DNA from 3 places in the Mesorhizobium sp. ESP6-5 genome. Region 1 is predicted to be linked to each of the others. Evidence: predicted binding sites of a transcription regulator. Region 1 holds the regulator's gene; each other region holds the start of a gene.

Region 1 (5,659 bases):
CGTCAGCGCCGCAACGACGCCGCCGGCGGTGCCGTCATTGGCGGCGACCACGGCGTCGACCTTGTTGTCGTTGGCGGTGAGGAACTGTTCCATGTTCTTCTGGGCGTTGGCGGGCAGCCAGCCGTCCGTATAGGCTTCGCCGACATTCTTGATCTTGCCGCTGTCTATTGCCGCTTTCAGCACTTCCATAGAGCCCGAGAACAGGAAGTCGGCATTCGGATCGGCGCCCGAGCCCTTGATGAAGACGTAATTGCCCTCAGGCTTCACCTTGAACACTTCGCGGGCCTGCATGCGGCCGACTTCCTTGTTGTCGAAGGTCAGGTAGAAGACGTCCTTGTTCTCGATCAGGCGGTCATAGCCGACGACCGGAATGCCCTCGTCGAGCGCCTTCTGTACCGCCGGGCCGATGGCCGACGCGTCCTGCGCCAGGATGATCAGCGAATTGGCACCCTGCGAAATCAGGCTCTCGACATCGGTCAGCTGCTTGCCAGGATTGGACTGCGCATCGGCGGAAATGTACTTGTCGCCCGCGGCCTCGATCGCCTTCTTCATGGCGGCCTCGTCGGTCTTCCAGCGCTCCTCCTGGAAGTTGGACCACGACACGCCGATAACCTTGCCCTTCGCCTGCGCGACCGACGCCAGCGTCAGCGACATGGCGACACCCGCCAGAATGGCGACTGTGAATCTCTTCATGATATCCTCCCTGCGCCCGCGTGTGGCGCGACCAAACTGGCCCTAAGGCCGGCACAAAGGCCCTAATTTTTTCGAGCCTCGAAAAAACACTGGTCCATCGCCGGAACACTGTCAACATCGATTCTGACGGATTTTGAGGTGCCGGAAGCCTTTTTTCGAGCCCCGCAATAAATAAATGACAGCCCCAGCCGCTTCTGCCAGTATTCGACCCGTTGCCGGAGGTGTTCGAGGGGCGTCAAGAACCGCGGCGACGGGGAGGGAAATCATGTCGGTCGGAATCCGCCACGACGATCTGCGCCGGCGCAACCGCGCAATGGTGATTGGAGCCGTGCGCCGGGGTGGCCAGCCCTCGCGCACTGAGATCGCCGCCACCACCGCCCTGAGCCACTCGACCATATCGGCGATATCAGCCGACCTGATCGGCGAAGGTATCCTGAGCGAAGGCAAGCCGAACGAGGCCGGCTCACTGAAACGCGGCCGGCCGCAGGTGGGCCTTTGTCTCAACCCCGAGGCCGCGGCGGTCATGACCGTGGTGCTGTCGCTGAATTTCCTCTCCGTCGCCGTCATCGACTACGCCGGCCAGGTGATATCGGAGGAGCAGCGCCGGCTGGACACGCTGACCATGTCGCGCGAGGCGCTGATCGGCGAATGCGTGGCCATCGTCCGGCGCCGCCTCGAGGATCCCGACCTCGATGTCGCCAGCATTGCCCGCATCGCGCTGGCGATCCAGGGCATCACCGACACCGAGGCGCGCGCCATGCTGTGGTCGCCGATCACGCCGCAGACGGACATTGCCTTCGCCGATATACTCGAAGCCGAATTCGGCATCCCCGCCACCATGGAGAACGACTGCAACATGATGGCTGTGGCGCTGCGCTGGCGCGACCCCGAGCGCTACCGCGACGACTTCATCGCCATCCTGCTCTCGCACGGCATCGGCATGGGCCTGGTGCTGAAGGGCGAGCTGTTCACCGGCACCCATTCCTCAGGCGGCGAGTTCGGCCACATGATCCATCGCCCCGGCGGCGCGCTCTGCCGCTGCGGGCGGCGCGGCTGCGTCGAGGCCTATGCCGGCAACTATGCCATCTGGCGTAATGCAGGACAGATGGGTGAGGACGCCAAACCGGTCGACGTCAGCGACGCCGACATGCGCGCATTGGCGGCCACGGCGCGCGAAAGAGACGGACCGGAGCGCGAGGCCTATCGCAAGGCCGGCGAGGCGCTGGGCTATGGCCTTGGCAGCTTGTTCGCGCTGATCGATCCGGCGCCGGTTGCGATGGTCGGCGTCAGCGCCGCCGCCTTCGATCTGATCGAGCCGGCCCTGCGCGAGGCCATCGCCCAGACCGCCGGCGGCCAGCATTCGACGTCGATTTCCTTCGATACAGAGCCGAACGAATTGCCGCTGATCCGCGAGGGCTGCGCCATGCGCGCGCTCACCTTCGTCGACCAGGAGATCTTCGCGCCGGGTGTGCAGGTGAGATCCGGCAAGAACGTGGCCTGATCTCAGTCCTCGCGAATTGCGTAGCCTGCGCCACGGATGGTGCGTATCACATCGGGCATGCGGCCATTGTTGACCGCCTTGCGCAGGCGGCCGACATGCACATCCACGGTGCGCTCGTCGATGTAGATCGTCTCGCCCCAGACATTGTCGAGCAACTGGCTGCGCGAGAACACGCGGCCGGGATGGCGCATCATGAATTCGAGCAGCCTGAACTCGGTCGGTCCGAGCCGGATCTCGCTCTTCTTGCGATAGACCCGGTGCGATTCGCGGTCGAGCACGATGTCGCCGACCTTGAGCACGCTGGACAGCACTTCCGGTTTGGCGCGGCGCAGCAGCGCCTTGACCCGGGCCATGAATTCCGGCGTCGAGAACGGCTTGACCAGATAGTCGTCGGCGCCGGTCGAGAGGCCGCGCACGCGATCGCTCTCCTCGCCGCGCGCCGTCAGCATGATGATCGGCAATCGCTCCGTCTCGGGCCGCATGCGCAGGCGCCGACAGAGTTCGATGCCGGAAACCGCCGGCACCATCCAGTCGAGCACCAGCAGGTCGGGCACGTTTTCCTGGAGGCGTATCTCGGCTTCGTCGCCGCGTGTCACCACCTCGACCTGGTAACCCTCGGACTCCAGATTGTAGCGGAGGAGCACGCCCAGCGGCTCCTCGTCCTCCACCACCATGATGCGTGGCGCGATCATCGATCGATCATCCCTGCCGTCAAGCCGCCGGCACCGACATCGCCGTCTCGTCCTGCTTCGGACGGTTGGCGGGCAGTTGCGTGCCGGTCAGCACATAATACGCATTCTCGGCGATGTTGGTCACATGGTCGCCGATGCGTTCGAGATTCTTGGCGCAGAACAAAAGATGCGTGCAAGCCGTGATGTTGCGGGGATCCTCCATCATGTAGGTCAGGAGTTCGCGGAAGACCGAAGTGTATTTGACGTCGATGCGTTCGTCGTCATTCCTGAGCTTGGCGAGGGCGGCGGCATCGCCGGCCGCATATTCCTCGACGACGCCCTGCACCTGGATCAGCACCAGCTGCGCCATGGAGTCGATGGAATGCGACAGGTCGCGCGGCGTGGCGGTGAGGCCGACCGAGCCGACGCGCTTGGCGATGTTCTTGGCAAGGTCGCCGATGCGTTCGAGATCGCCCGCCATGCGGATCGAGCCGACGACATGACGCAGATCGTCGGCCATCGGCTGGCGCTTGGCGATCAGGGTGATGGCGCGATCATCGAGTTCGCGCTGGCGCGCGTCCATGATGGCGTCGTCGGAGACCACGCGCTGTGCCAGCGCGTTGTCGGAATTCAGCAGCGCCTTGGTGGCGCCGCCGACCATCGTGCCGGCGAGATCGCCCATGTCGCTGATCAGCCTGCTGATCTGCCCGAGATCCTCGTCGAAGGCTGCGACTGTGTGTTCGGCCATGATCCTGGTCCTCGTATGCGTGAGATCAGCCGAAGCGGCCGGTGATGTAGTCCTGCGTGCGCTTCTCGCGAGGCGACGTGAAGATTTTCTCGGTTTTGTCGAATTCGACCAGCTCGCCCAGATACATGAAAGCCGTCTGCTTCGACACGCGCGCGGCCTGCTGCATGTTGTGGGTGACGATGACGATCGTGTAGTCGGCCTGCAACTCGTCGATCAATTCCTCGATCTTGGCGGTCGACAATGGGTCGAGCGCCGAGGCCGGTTCGTCGAGCAGGATGACCTCCGGCTTGACCGCCACGGTGCGGGCGATGCAAAGCCGCTGCTGCTGGCCGCCCGACAGGCTGAGGCCGCTGGCATTGAGCTTGTCCTTGACCTCGTTCCACAGCGCGGCGCGTTTCAACGCCTGCTCGACACGGCCGTCCATCTCGGCCTTGCCGATCTTCTCATAGAGCCTGACGCCGAAGGCGATATTCTCATAGATCGACATCGGGAACGGCGTCGGCTTCTGGAACACCATGCCGATCTTGGTGCGCAACAGGTTGAGGTCCTGCGAGCGGTCGAGAACGTTCTGGCCGTCGAGCAGCACCTGACCCTCGGCGGTCTGCTTGGGGTAGAGCTCGTAGATGCGGTTGAAGACGCGCAGCAGCGTCGACTTTCCGCAACCCGACGGTCCGATGAAGGCCGTCACGCTGCGCTCGGGCAGCGACAAGGTGATGTCTTTCAGCGCCTTCGACTGGCCGTAGTAGAAATTGAGGTTCTTGACCTCGATCTTCGCCTTGGCGGCTGCCTCTGTCGCAATCGTCATGTCTGGAGACAACATCTGGCTCATTTGTCCTCTCTGCGTCCGGTCAGGCTGCGCGCAAAGATGCTGAGCGCGAGAACCGTCAATGTGATTATGAGTGCGCCGGTCCACGCCAGTTGCTGCCACTCCTCGTAAGGGCTGAGAGCGAACTGGAAGATGGTCACCGGCAGGCTGGCCATCGGCGCATTGAGATTGCTCGACCAGAACTGGTTGTTGAGCGCTGTGAAGAGTAGCGGCGCCGTCTCGCCGGAAATGCGGGCAATGGCCAACAATATGCCGGTGACGATGCCGGACATCGCCGCGCGGTAGGCCACCGAACGGATCACCACCCAGCGCGGCGCGCCAATCGCCGTGCCGGCCTCGCGCAAAGCGTTCGGCACAAGGTTGAGCATGTCCTCGGTGGTACGCACCACGACGGGAATGACCAGGATGGCCAGTGCCACGGCACCGGCGATGGCCGAGAAATGCCCCATCGGCCGCACCATCAATTCGTAGACGAACAGGCCGATGATGATTGAGGGCGCCGACAGCAGGATGTCGTTGATAAAGCGCACCACGGTGGTGAGCTTCGAAAAGCGGCCATATTCGGCCATGTAGGTGCCGGCCAGCACGCCGATCGGCGTGCCGACGACGATGCCGATAATGGTCATCACGATGCTGCCGTAGATGGCGTTGAGCAGGCCACCGGCATCACCGGGCGGCGGGGTCATTTCCGTGAACACTGAGAGCGAAACGCCCGACAGGCCCTTATAGAGCAGCGCGCCGAGGATCAGTGCCAGCCAAGCAAGGCCGATGCCGGCGGCGATGACGCAGAGCGTCATCATCACGCCGTTCTTGCGCTTGCGGCTCTGGTGAAGCGATGCGGCTGTCGACATCGGTCAGACTCCGGTACGGGCATCGATGCGCATCAGCATGTAGCGGGCGATGGCAAGGATGAGGAAGGTGATGACGAACAGGATCAGACCGAGCGCCACCAACGAGGAGGTGTAGAGATCGCCGACGGCTTCGGTGAATTCGTTGGCGATGGTTGCCGAGATCGTCGTTGCCGGCGCGAACAGCGAGGCGCTGATCCGGTGGGCGTTGCCGATGACGAAGGTGACCGCCATGGTTTCACCGAGTGCACGGCCGAGCGCAAGCATGACGCCGCCCATGATGCCGATGCGGGTGTAGGGGACGACGACCCGGCGTGTTACCTCCCAGGTCGTGCAGCCAATGCCGTAGGCGGACTCCTTCAGCACCGGCGG
Region 2 (5,659 bases), on a different contig from region 1:
AGAGTGCCGACGAACAGCAGGAGCGGACCGAAGCGCTTGTATGCCGGGCGCCGGAACACCTGCGGGTGGCGCGCCTCGATCGACAGCATCTCCTCGGCGGTCATGGTCGCCATGATTTACGTCCCCATCAGAAAGGCTTGTTCGCCGACCAGCTTGCGACGAAGCCAGGCGGAAAACTGGTCGATGATGAAGATGGTGGTGAACAGGAGCAGCACCAGTGCCAGCGTCTTGGCGCCGAAGCCGCGCGAGATCGAGAGCTTCAGCTCTTCGCCGATGCCGCCGCCGCCAACGGCGCCGATGATGGTCGAGACGCGGACGTTGATCTCCACGCGCAGCAGCGTGTACGACATGAAGTTGGGCAACACCTGCGGCAGGCCGGCAAAGCGAACCCGCTCGAACCAGTTGGCGCCGACCGCGCGCAGGCCTTCCTCGGCCCGCATGTCGATGTTTTCGTTGATCTCGTAGAACAGCTTGCCGAGTGCGCCGATCGAATGCAGGCCGATGGCGATGATGGCGGCGATTGGACCGGTTGAGACGATGGCCGCGAACAGGCCGGCGATGACGATTTCGGGAAAGGCGCGCAGCAATTCCATGAAGCGCTTGACCACTAGCCTCAGTGCCGGATGAGGCGTCAGGTTGCGCGCCGCGATGAAGGAAAAGGGCACCGCGAAGACAAAGCCGATGAAGGTCGAGACCAGCGCCACGTTCACGGTGGTCAGCATCAGCTCGAAATATTCGGGGATGTAGAAACCGCCCCAGACGTAGACGCGGCCGAGCGGGAAGTTGAATTCCTGGGTGCCGGTATCATGCGGCGAGGCAATGTCGAACAGCGCCCGCCAGACGTCGTTCCAGTCCTTGGGCACCAGCCAGCTCAGGAAATCCAGAATATGCGGCAGCCGGTCGAAGAAGTGCCCGGCATTGGCTTCGTCGGCGAACCACATGCTGGAAAGTATCGCGGCAAGCAGCAGGCCGACGCCCAGCACGGTATACAACCGGCGCAGCGACGTCTGGCGTCGCCAGGCATGGGCCATCTCGTGGGTGGCACTGGAGGGGGCTGTCACGGAAAGGGTCATGATCGGAGATGCAAAAAGGGCGGTACTTGATGAGGTACCGCCCTTTTGCAATTTCGCCGTTAGCCGCCGATGGCTGCCTTACGGGCTTCGACGATGACGCTGTAGAAGTCCGGCTTCACCGGAACGTAGCCGGTGAAATCGCCGCCTTCGACGCCTTCGAAGCAAGCCTTGTCCTTCTTGGGCAGGTCGGTGAAGAAGGCCGCCAGCTTGGCGGTCATGTCATCGCCGATCGCGGTGCGCACGACAAGCGGGCCGTTCGGGATCAGGCCCGAGCGCCAGACTTCGACGAAGTCGTTAGGGTCGACGGCGCCCTTGGCGACTTCCTTGTGGAAGGTGCCGGAGGTGTAGCCGTTCTTGAAGTCGCCGATGCCCGAGGAATCGTCGACCGCGACATCTACCTTACCGTCACGCACGGCCAGAACGTTGTTTTCGTGGCCGCCATTGAACTGGGTCGACGCGAAGTAGGTCTCGTTCGAGGCGCCGGTGGTCTTCGGAATCTGGGTCAGCGGGATCAGATAGCCGGAGGTCGAATCCGGATCGGCATAGCCGAGCTTCTTGCCCTTGGCCGACTTGATGTCGGTGATCCCCGACGTCTTCAGCGCCAGCCCGATCGAATAGTAGCCGGTGGAGCCGTCGGTCTGCTTGGTGGTGAGGATCGGGGTAACCGCCTTCGGATCCTTGAGATAGACGCTGGCGTAGCCGGAAGCGCCGAGTTCGGCGAAGTCGAGCGTGCCGCCGAGCAGGCCCTGGATGACGCCGTCATAGTCAGCGGCGGGGAACAGCGAAACCTTCTCGAAGCCAAACTCTGCCTTCAGGTGATCGGCCAGGCACTGGTAGTTGCGCAGCCGGTCGGTTTCGTTTTCACCGCCGAGAATGCCGACGCGAAATTCCTTCATGTCGGCGGCATGGGCCATGCTGGTGGCCATGGCGAGCACCGAAACGGCACCGAAAACCATCTTCCTGAACATTGATATCTCTCCTGTAAGTTCCGGCCCCGCGCCGGCAGCGTTCTTGATCTTGACAAGTGCCCTTGACGCGGACGGACGATCCAGGCTGCTCGCTATTGGCCCTTACTGGGCTCAGTATCCCGGGAATGCGGGCTCGAGCGGTCCGGCGGATGCGGCGATCTTCTGCTTGAAGGCAACACTGGTGGAGGTGATGACCTCCGATATCTCGCCGCCATTGCTATCGGCGCCATAGACAAGACGCACGGCTTGGCGGTCGAGCTCTTCGGGCGGCCCGTCGAAGACGACCTTGCCGGCGGCCATGCCGATGATGCGGTTGCAATAGGTGCGGGCGGTATCGAGCGTATGCAGATTGGTGACAACGGTGATGCCTTCGCGCAGATTGATGTCCTGCAGAGAATCCATCACCACCTTGGCGTTGAGCGGGTCGAGCGAGGCGATCGGCTCGTCGGCGAGGATCACCCTGGGCTGCTGCATCATGGCGCGGGCGATGGCGACGCGCTGCTGCTGGCCGCCCGACAGCGTGCCGGCGGGCTGAAGTGCGGTGCGGGCGATGTCGAGCCGCTCGAGCGCGGCGACCGCCTCCGCGCACTCGGCGCGCGAAAACATGCCCAGAAGATTGGACAGGGTCGAACGGTGGTTCAATTTGCCGAGCAGCACGTTGGTCAGCACGTCGAGGCGCGGCACCAGGTTGAACTGCTGGAAGATCATGGCGCAGTCGCGCTGCCAGCGCCGCAGCGGCGAGCCGCGCAGCCGGGAGACCTCGGCGCCGTCAAAAAAAATCGACCCCTGGCTGGGGTCGACAAGACGGTTGATCATGCGAAGAAGAGTGGATTTGCCGGCGCCCGAACGACCGATGACGCCGACCATCTGCCCTTGCGGGATCGAGATGTTGACGTCGCTGACGGCGGTGTTCTTGCCAAATCGTCGGCTGACGCCGCGGATTTCGAGCGTGGCAGAGTTTGCTGACATGGGCTGGTTCCAGTCCGGTCCATATTGATCGTCAGGCACTCGCCTAACGCAACCACATGAACCTGCCGTGTCGCGATGATGTCAGTTTTGTTACGCTCCACAGGCGCGGCGACTGGCGCCTTGCGGGCGATCAGCCGAGCACCAGCAATTCCTCGAAATGCTTCATGTCGCGGAATGCGCAGAAGGCGGGAGCCTTGATCTCGATCACCGGCGCCTGGCGCGCGAAAAGTGCCAGGCAATCGTCAAACAGCGCCTGCCACGCGGCGGCCCTATCATCATCAAAGCGCTGGATCTGATAGGCGAAGGTGATGTGGAAGACGTAGGTGTCGTGATCGGGATGCCGGTAGCCGAACGGCACCGCGAGCGCATCGCGCCATGCACGCATGATGCGCGCATCCTCGTCGGTCGCGCCGGCAACGGTGAGGCCGGTCGGCAGGACCTCGGCCACCTTGATGTTGAAAGGGCCGAAGCCCTGGAACCCCTTCAGGCGCTCCAGATAGAGGCGGGTCATGGCGTCGATGCTGGTGTCGAGCGGCACGTCCCGCGGCCAGAAGGGCAGGCGACGGCGATATTCGATTATGCCCTGGAAAAGGGTCATGTGCAGGCTGGAAACGGGCGTGAAGGCGAGGCGGTCGGCATCAGGCATTGCCAGCATCTTCTCGCGGACGGCCAACACCACCGCTTCCGAAGGCGAGCCGCTGACCAGATGGCTGACGACGGTGTTGCCCGGCTCGAGGAGGAAGTTGCCTGACGCGTCGTAGCGCGTGCCGAGATGCGCCGGCGACGCCGGATTGGAGCCGGCAAAGAATCCGGCGAGCGAGGGTCTGACAGTGTCGAGCATGGCGATCTCCTTCAAGGAGATCGCGTCCTGTCCGAGTCCTGTGTCAAGGGTATGAACAAGCCAGCGATATGACGATGATGTGAGGGCTATGCCTCTTTGCCCGATGCCCGTTCTTCGTGTTTCTCCAAAAACGCTTCGGCCGTCAGCTCCCGAAAATCATCGAGCGCGGCGCGCAGCCTCGCGTGATCCCAATCCCACCAGGCAAGCGCCTGGTAGCGCTCGGCGGTGCGGCGGTCGAAGCGCTCGCGGATCGGTTTTGCCGGTACGCCGGCGACGATCGTGTAGGGCGCGACGTCCTTCGAGACGACCGCGCCGGCGCCAACGGCGGCGCCGTCGCCGACGGTGACGCCGGGCAGGACGGTCGAGCCGTGGCCGAGCCAGGTGTCGTGGCCGATGATGACGCGCTTGGCGCGGCGCTCGGCGAAGAATTCGCTCTCATGCTCGGCGTCGCCCCAATAGTCGGAGGCGCGGTAGGTGAAGTGGTGCAGCGTCGGCCGCCAGGTCGGGTGGTTGGTGGCGTTGAGGCGCACGCTGGCGGCGATGTTGGCAAATTTGCCGATCGTCGCGCACCAGACCGCGCAGTCCTGCATCATGTAGGAATAGTCGCCGATCTCGCTTTCCGAAACCCGGCTGCGGTCGGCGATCTCGGTCCAGCGGCCGAGTGTCGAGTTGTGCACCTCCGCCGTCGGGTGAACCAGCGGCGTCTCCGATAGCTTCCTGGTCATGCGGCGATTTTTCCCGGAGCGAAGGCGGTGACGTCGATGATGCGGTCGGCCACCGCCTCGCGCACATCGTGATCGTGGAAGATGCCGAGCAGGGCGACGCCCGCCGCCTTTTTGGCGGCGATGAGTTCGATCACCACGTCGCGGTTCGTCGCGTCGAGCGATGCGGTCGGCTCGTCGAGCAGCAGGATGGGGTGCTCGGTGATGAAGCCTCGCGCGATGTTGACACGCTGCTGCTCGCCGCCCGAGAAGGTTGCCGGTGGCAGCATCCAGAGTTTTTCCGGCAGGTTGAGCTGGGCCAGCAACGCGCGTGCCTTGGCTCGGGCTGCCTCGCGCTCCTCACCGCGTTCAACCAGTGGCTCAGCGACGACGTCGAGAGCCGAGACGCGCGGCACGGTGCGCAGGAACTGGCTGACATAGCCGATCGTTTGCCGGCGTACGGCAAGCACGGTGCGCGGGCTGGCATGGGCGAGGTCGATCAGTCCGTCCTCGTGCCTGACGATGATCTGGCCTTCGTCGACGGCGTAGTTGCCGTAGAGCATCTTCAGGATCGAACTCTTGCCGGCGCCGGACGGACCACCGAGCACGGTGCATTCGCCCGCCTTGATCGAGAACGAGACACCCGCGACGACAGGGAGTTTGATGCCGTCGCGCAGATGCATGGTGAAGCTTTTGGCAACGTCGGAAACAACGAGTGGGGTCGGCATCAGAAGGTTCTCCAATCGTCAATCGTCGGCGGGACACGCGCCATCATCACACCTGCAAAATCGAGGAAACCAGCAATTGCGTGTAGGGCGCGCGCGGGTCGTCGAGGACGCGGTCGGTGAGGCCGCTTTCGACGACGCGGCCGTCCTTCATCACCATCATGCGCTGCGACAGCAGCCGCGCCACGGCGAGGTCGTGGGTGACGACGATCGCGGCAAGGCCGAGGTCCGTGACCAGGCCGCGCAAGAGATCAAGCAGGCGGGCCTGCACCGAGACATCCAGGCCGCCGGTCGGCTCATCCATGAACACCAGCCGTGGCCCGGTGACGAGATTGCGGGCGATCTGCAGCCGCTGACGCATGCCGCCGGAAAAGGCGCGCGG
Region 3 (5,659 bases), on a different contig from region 1:
GTTGTAGCCGGCGGCGATCTTATCGAACTCATGGCCTCGATCGGTCATGACGCGGGTGAAGATGTCGAGCCGCCCGGTCGAGCTCTTCGGATTGGCCGAGGCCGAAATGTCAGCCGGCAGGGCCACACTTTCGAGCAGCGGCACAATATAGACGCAGCCGGTTTCGAGGACCGCGCCTTCGGTCAGACTGATCTCGTGCAGTTGCAGCCGATCGAGCTTTTCCGACACCTTGTGGTTGGGACCGGGCAGGAACGAGGCGCGAACCCGCCAGGCCTTTTCGCCCAATCTGAGATCAAGGCTCGCCGGCTGGATCTGGTCGGCATCAAGCGCGCGCGGCGACTTCAGCGCGCCGGACCGGAACAGCGCCGATATGTCCTGATCGGGAAGAATGCCTGTCTGCCGCAAAGTCTGGCTCCGCCCCAAGACTGGTCTCTTTCGTTTGCAGGTTCTTGTTTGTTGCAGGTTCTTGCCGCAAAACCGCGGGGCACTTCTGCGGAACCTGCCTTGGTACAAACGTCTTAATGAAGCCGGCAATTGACGCAAGCGTGGCGCGGGTCTAAAGGGTCGTTATCCCGTGGTGATTTGGCCGGTCGGCTTGCAGCCACGTTAAACAAGTCGCTAAAGGACCGTCGGGCCGCAAGGCCGTATGGACCGGTTGCGACTTTCGCGGCCGGTTTTTTTGTGTCTGGAACAAAGCGATGAGCACCAAGAAGCGCAACTGGAAACCTCAGACGGCACTCGTGCATGGCGGAACCCTGCGTTCCGGCTTCGGCGAAACCTCCGAGGCGATGTACCTGACCCAGGGCTATGTCTATCAGACGGCGCAGGCCGCCGAGGCCCGCTTCAAGGGCGAAGAGCCTGGTTTCATCTATTCGCGCTACGCCAACCCGACCGTCGACATGTTCGAAAAGCGCATGTGCGCGCTTGAAGGCGCCGAAGACGCGCGCGCCACGGCGTCGGGCATGGCGGCGGTGACGGCTGCCCTTCTGTGCAGCGTCAAGGCCGGCGACCACATCGTGGCCGCGCGCGCGCTGTTCGGCTCCTGCCGCTGGGTGGTCGAGACGCTGGCGCCGCGCTATGGCATCGAGGCGACCTTGGTCGACGGCACCGAGATCGCCAATTGGGAAAAGGCGGTCAGGCCGAACACCAAGCTGTTTTTCCTGGAAAGCCCGACCAACCCGACGCTCGAGGTCGTCGACATCGCCGCCGTCGCCTCGCTTGCCAATTCGATCGGCGCGCGGCTGGTCGTCGACAATGTCTTTGCCACGCCGCTGCAACAGAAGCCGTTGCAGCTTGGTGCGCACATCGTCGTCTACTCGGCCACGAAGCACATTGACGGCCAGGGCCGCTGCCTGGGCGGCGTCATCCTGTCGGACAAGAAGTGGATTGACGAGAACCTGCACGACTATTTCCGCCACACCGGTCCCAGCCTGTCGCCGTTCAACGCCTGGACGCTGCTGAAGGGCCTGGAAACCTTGCCGCTGCGCGTGCGCCAGCAGACCGAGAGCGCCGGCAGGATCGCCGACTTCCTGGCCGGGCAGCCGCAGATCGCCCGCGTCATCTATCCCGGCCGCGCCGACCACCCGCAGGCCGATATCGTCAAGAAGCAGATGTCGGGTGGCTCGACGCTGATCTGCCTCGACGTCAAGGGCGGCAAGCCGGCGGCCTTCGCCCTGCAGAACGCCCTCGACATCGTGCTGATCTCGAACAATCTGGGCGATGCCAAGAGCCTGATCACCCATCCGGCGACGACCACCCACAAGAACCTCAGCGACGAGGCCCGCGCCGAACTCGGCATCGGGCCCGGTACGCTCAGGCTGTCGGTCGGCCTGGAGGATACGGACGACCTGCTGGAAGATATCGCGCAAGCCTTGAAGGCCGCCAAATAGGTTTCGTCCAGGCAGCGTCGTCAGCAGCGATCAAGCGCTCGACGGCGTCTCCTCCAGTTCCGCCGTCTTGGTGCGGATGGTCATGGCGTTGCCGCGCCAGTCGACGGCGCCGCCGAGCCAGCCGCGCGCCCAGATGGCCGGGAGCATGACGTCCCGCGCGACCGTCGCCGCGATCATGCGCGTCGAGACGTGCCAACCCTTGGCCAGGGCCAGAGCGCATTCCGGAAGATAGAACGCCGCCAGCACGGCAATCGCGGTCGCCCAGAGACTAATGCCGGCGCTCGCCGCGGCAATCAGCGCAAGAACCAGCGGGACCGCCGCACCAGTCAGGATCTCGGGCGCGAAGAATAGCGGGAAAGTGACGCGGCGCAGGCGCGCCCAGCGGGCCTGGCGCGACCAGATCTCGCCAAACGTGCGCTGGCCGAGCGGCTGCTCGAAGGGGGCGGCAACGAGGTTGACACGCAGGCCGAGGCCGTTCACCAGCTTGGTTGCGGCGGCGTCCTCGGCGATCTCGGCGGCCAGCGCGCGTATGCCGCCATTGGCGTCCAGCATCGGCTTGTTCCACAGCATGCTCTTGCCCTGCGCGAAGCCGAGGCCGAGCGCCGCGCCGGCATACTGCCAGCGGGCCTGCAATGTGTTGAGGAAGGCGCATTCGACGTCGGCCCAGAAACCATCTGGCCTGGAGCCGATCGGCGTCGAGCAGATAAGGCCGGTACCGTGCTGCCACGCCGCCATCATGTGCTCGACATAGTCCCTCGGCATCAGAACGTTGGAATCGGCAAGAATGACCCAGTCGTGGCGCGCCGCTTCCCAGCCTTTGACGCAGTTGTTGAGCTTTGGATTGGCACTGACACGGTCGTCGCCGATCAACAGCCGGGCCGGCACCTGCGGAAACCGGGCAATCGCCCTGTTTATCAGTTTGACCACCGGGTCGTCGGCATGGGCGACGCAGAAGATCAGTTCGTAGCGTGGCCAGTCGAGCGCGAAGGCGCGTTCCAGCGTCTCATGTGTGAATGGCTCGACGCCGCGCGACGGGACGACAATCGACACCGCCGGCGATCTGCCCGCCGGCGGGGCAATCGTGGTGCGCCGTTTCAGCTGTGAAGCGGCAAGCAGGATGCTGGCAGCGTTCGAGAGGATGAGTGCGGCCGAAAGCGAGGCGGATATGAGAGTGAGTTCCATCGAGATCTGGTCACTCCGGAAGTCGGCCCGCGTCGCGGCCGTTTTCAACAGTTCGACAGAGGGCCGAGTCGCCCGGTTCGCGCACACCACCATTGTCGTGTGTCACTTAAATGACATTCTTTGCCGGCACCTGCGTTTCAATCCCAGGCGCGACAAGACGCGCACGTTGACCTGCTCACCGCGAGCGTCGAAAGTCGTCGGATTGTTTTGGAGCCGCTCATGTACCGCGCCGTGACGCGCAACATCGAAGTGCAGGTCAGGCCGTTCTATCTGGAGGATCGTTCAGATCCCCAGGAGAACCGCTACGTCTGGGGCTATCAGATAACGATCGACAACCAGTCTGACGAGTTCGTGCAGCTTCTGTCGCGCTATTGGCACATCACCGATGGTGCCGGCCGGGTCGAGGAGGTCCGCGGGCCGGGCGTTGTCGGCGACCAGCCGGAACTCAATCCCGGCGACAGCTATCAGTACACGTCCGGCTGCCCGCTCTCGACACCCTCCGGGATCATGGTCGGACGCTACACGATGCGCAACAAGCGCGGCGAGACGTTCGACATCGCCATCCCGGCCTTCTCGCTCGATCTGCCGGGGACAAGGCGCACGGTGAACTGAGGGCCGACGGTCGCGTCGCCCCTCATCCGCCCTTCGGGCACCTTCTCCCCGCAGAACGGAGAGAAGGAAAGGCTTTACTGAGCCGCAAACTCGGCTGGATCGAAGTCGTACTGCGTCGAGCAGAATTCGCAGGCGACATGGATGCCGCCATCCTCGGTGCTGTCCTTGATCTCCTGCGCGGAGAAGCCTTCGAGGATGCCACGGATCTTGTCGCGGGAGCATGAGCACTGATCGGCCACGGGAACGCCGCCGAAGACGCGCACGCCATGCTCATGGAACAGACGATACAGCAGCCGCTCGGCGCCGATGGTCGGGTCGATCAATTCGGTCGGCTCGATGGTGCCGAGCAAGGCCAGGAGTTCCTGCCAGGAATTATCGGCCGGATCGTGGACTTCCTCGCGCGGATCGCCGTCCCCACCCGGCAGGTCCGGAATGCGCATGCGCTCGGGCGATTGCGGCAGGAACTGCGCCAGGATGCCGCCGGCGCGCCATTGCTCGCGCGCGCCGCCGATCCCGGGCGTCAGCAGCTTGGCGACCGAGAGCCTGATGTCGGTCGGGATCTGTTCCGACTGACGGAAATAGGTGCGCGCCGCGTCTTCCAGCGTTTCGCCGTCGAGCTGGACGATGCCTTGGTAGCGCTGAGTATGGGCGCCCTGGTCGATGGTCAGCGCCAGCACGCCGCTGCCAAGCAGCGTCTGCTGGGACGTCTCGCCTGCCGCGACCAGTGCTTCGAGCCGATCCGCATCGAAGCGTGCATAGGCACGCAGTGCCGAGGGCGTGGAGAAGTCCGCGACCAGCATGTCGACAGGCCCGTCGGTACGGGTTTGCAGGATGAACTTGCCTTCGAATTTGAGCGAGGTGCCGAGCAGAACGGTCAGCACACAGGCTTCCGCTAGCAGGCGGGCGACCGGCTCGGGATAATCGTGGCGGCCAAGGATGGCGTCGAGCATCGGCCCAAGCTGGACCGTGCGGCCGCGCACGTCGAGCGGACCGACCTCGAAGGGAACGACGTGATCGTCGCCGGCGTAGCCGAACTCGCCGAGTTTGGGGTGATGTTCAGTCACTTGATGGCTTTCCAACATGACAAAGCTCCAGGGCGCGGCCATGCGGCCCTGGTGGGCACATGCGTCCAAACGCGCTTGATTTGCGTGATGCGGCGCAGATAGGCATCGCGCCGCCGCAGATCAAGCGCCTGGGCATTTCAGGCGCCTGGGCATTTCGGGCGCCCAAGACACTTCAAGCCCCAAGACACTTCAAGCACCAAGACACTTCAAGCACCGAGGCACCAGGCAAGCACTGCCTTCTGGGCATGGAGCCGGTTCTCGGCCTCGTCGAAGACCACCGAATGCGGCCCGTCGATGACCTCGTCGGTCACTTCCTCGCCGCGATGGGCCGGCAGGCAGTGCATGAACAATGCATCCGGCTTGGCCTTGGCCATCAGCGCCGCGTTGACCTGATAGGGCGAGAAGACATTGTGCCCGCGAGCACGGTGTTCCTGCCCCATCGACACCCAGCAATCGGTGACGATGCAGTCGGCCTGGTCGACGGCTTCCTCGGGCGAGCGGGTGAAATGCAGCTTGCCGCCATGCGCCTTGGACCAGTCGACATGCTTCTGCGCCGGTTCGCTGCCTTCGGGCACAGCGACGTTGAGATTGAAGCGGAACCGTGCCGAGGCCTCGAGCAGCGAGTGCAGCACATTGTTGCCGTCGCCGGTCCAGGCAATCGTCTTGCCGGCCACCGGACCGCGATGCTCCTCGAAGGTCATGATGTCGGCCATCAGCTGGCAGGGATGGGTGTCGTCGGTCAGCCCGTTGATCACCGGAACGGTGGCATTCTCGGTCAGCTCCAGCAGCCGCTCATGCGAAGTGGTGCGGATCATGATCGCATCGACGTAGCGCGACAGCACCTTGGCGGTGTCGGCGATTGTCTCGGAGCGGCCGAGCTGCATCTCGGTGCCGGTCAGCATGATGGTCTCG

What was found. The regulator PhoB, encoded in region 1, activates phosphate uptake and scavenging genes when phosphate is short. The targets are predictions, from matches to a motif close to TGTCATNNANCTGTCAT.
Region 2: phnC (phosphonate ABC transporter ATP-binding protein) is a predicted target of PhoB. The motif match lies at 3,089-3,105, and genes of this name have one in related genera.
Region 3: LB524_RS06765 (ceramide glucosyltransferase) is a predicted target of PhoB. The motif match lies at 3,171-3,187, and genes of this name have one in related genera.

What each region holds. Positions count from the first base shown of each region.
Region 1 covers NZ_JAIUGR010000006.1:237,126-242,784, forward strand. Annotated here, with positions in the region: gene xylF (D-xylose ABC transporter substrate-binding protein) at 1-693, opposite strand, end outside; gene LB524_RS12215 (ROK family protein) at 959-2,194, shown strand; gene phoB (phosphate regulon transcriptional regulator PhoB) at 2,197-2,886, opposite strand; gene phoU (phosphate signaling complex protein PhoU) at 2,906-3,613, opposite strand; gene pstB (phosphate ABC transporter ATP-binding protein PstB) at 3,639-4,442, opposite strand; gene pstA (phosphate ABC transporter permease PstA) at 4,439-5,290, opposite strand; gene pstC (phosphate ABC transporter permease subunit PstC) at 5,294-5,659, opposite strand, start outside.
Region 2 covers NZ_JAIUGR010000010.1:185,822-191,480, reverse strand. Annotated here, with positions in the region: gene phnE (phosphonate ABC transporter, permease protein PhnE) at 1-113, opposite strand, end outside; gene phnE (phosphonate ABC transporter, permease protein PhnE) at 117-1,073, opposite strand; gene phnD (phosphonate ABC transporter substrate-binding protein) at 1,133-2,041, opposite strand; gene phnC (phosphonate ABC transporter ATP-binding protein) at 2,153-3,010, opposite strand; gene LB524_RS18350 (DUF1868 domain-containing protein) at 3,141-3,851, opposite strand; gene LB524_RS18345 (DapH/DapD/GlmU-related protein) at 3,938-4,576, opposite strand; gene phnL (phosphonate C-P lyase system protein PhnL) at 4,573-5,280, opposite strand; gene phnK (phosphonate C-P lyase system protein PhnK) at 5,327-5,659, opposite strand, start outside.
Region 3 covers NZ_JAIUGR010000003.1:450,440-456,098, reverse strand. Annotated here, with positions in the region: gene LB524_RS06775 (2'-deoxycytidine 5'-triphosphate deaminase) at 1-405, opposite strand, end outside; SAM riboswitch at 565-642, shown strand; gene LB524_RS06770 (O-succinylhomoserine sulfhydrylase) at 699-1,889, shown strand; gene LB524_RS06765 (ceramide glucosyltransferase) at 1,920-3,071, opposite strand; gene apaG (Co2+/Mg2+ efflux protein ApaG) at 3,291-3,683, shown strand; gene LB524_RS06755 (Hsp33 family molecular chaperone) at 3,758-4,789, opposite strand; gene argF (ornithine carbamoyltransferase) at 4,954-5,659, opposite strand, start outside.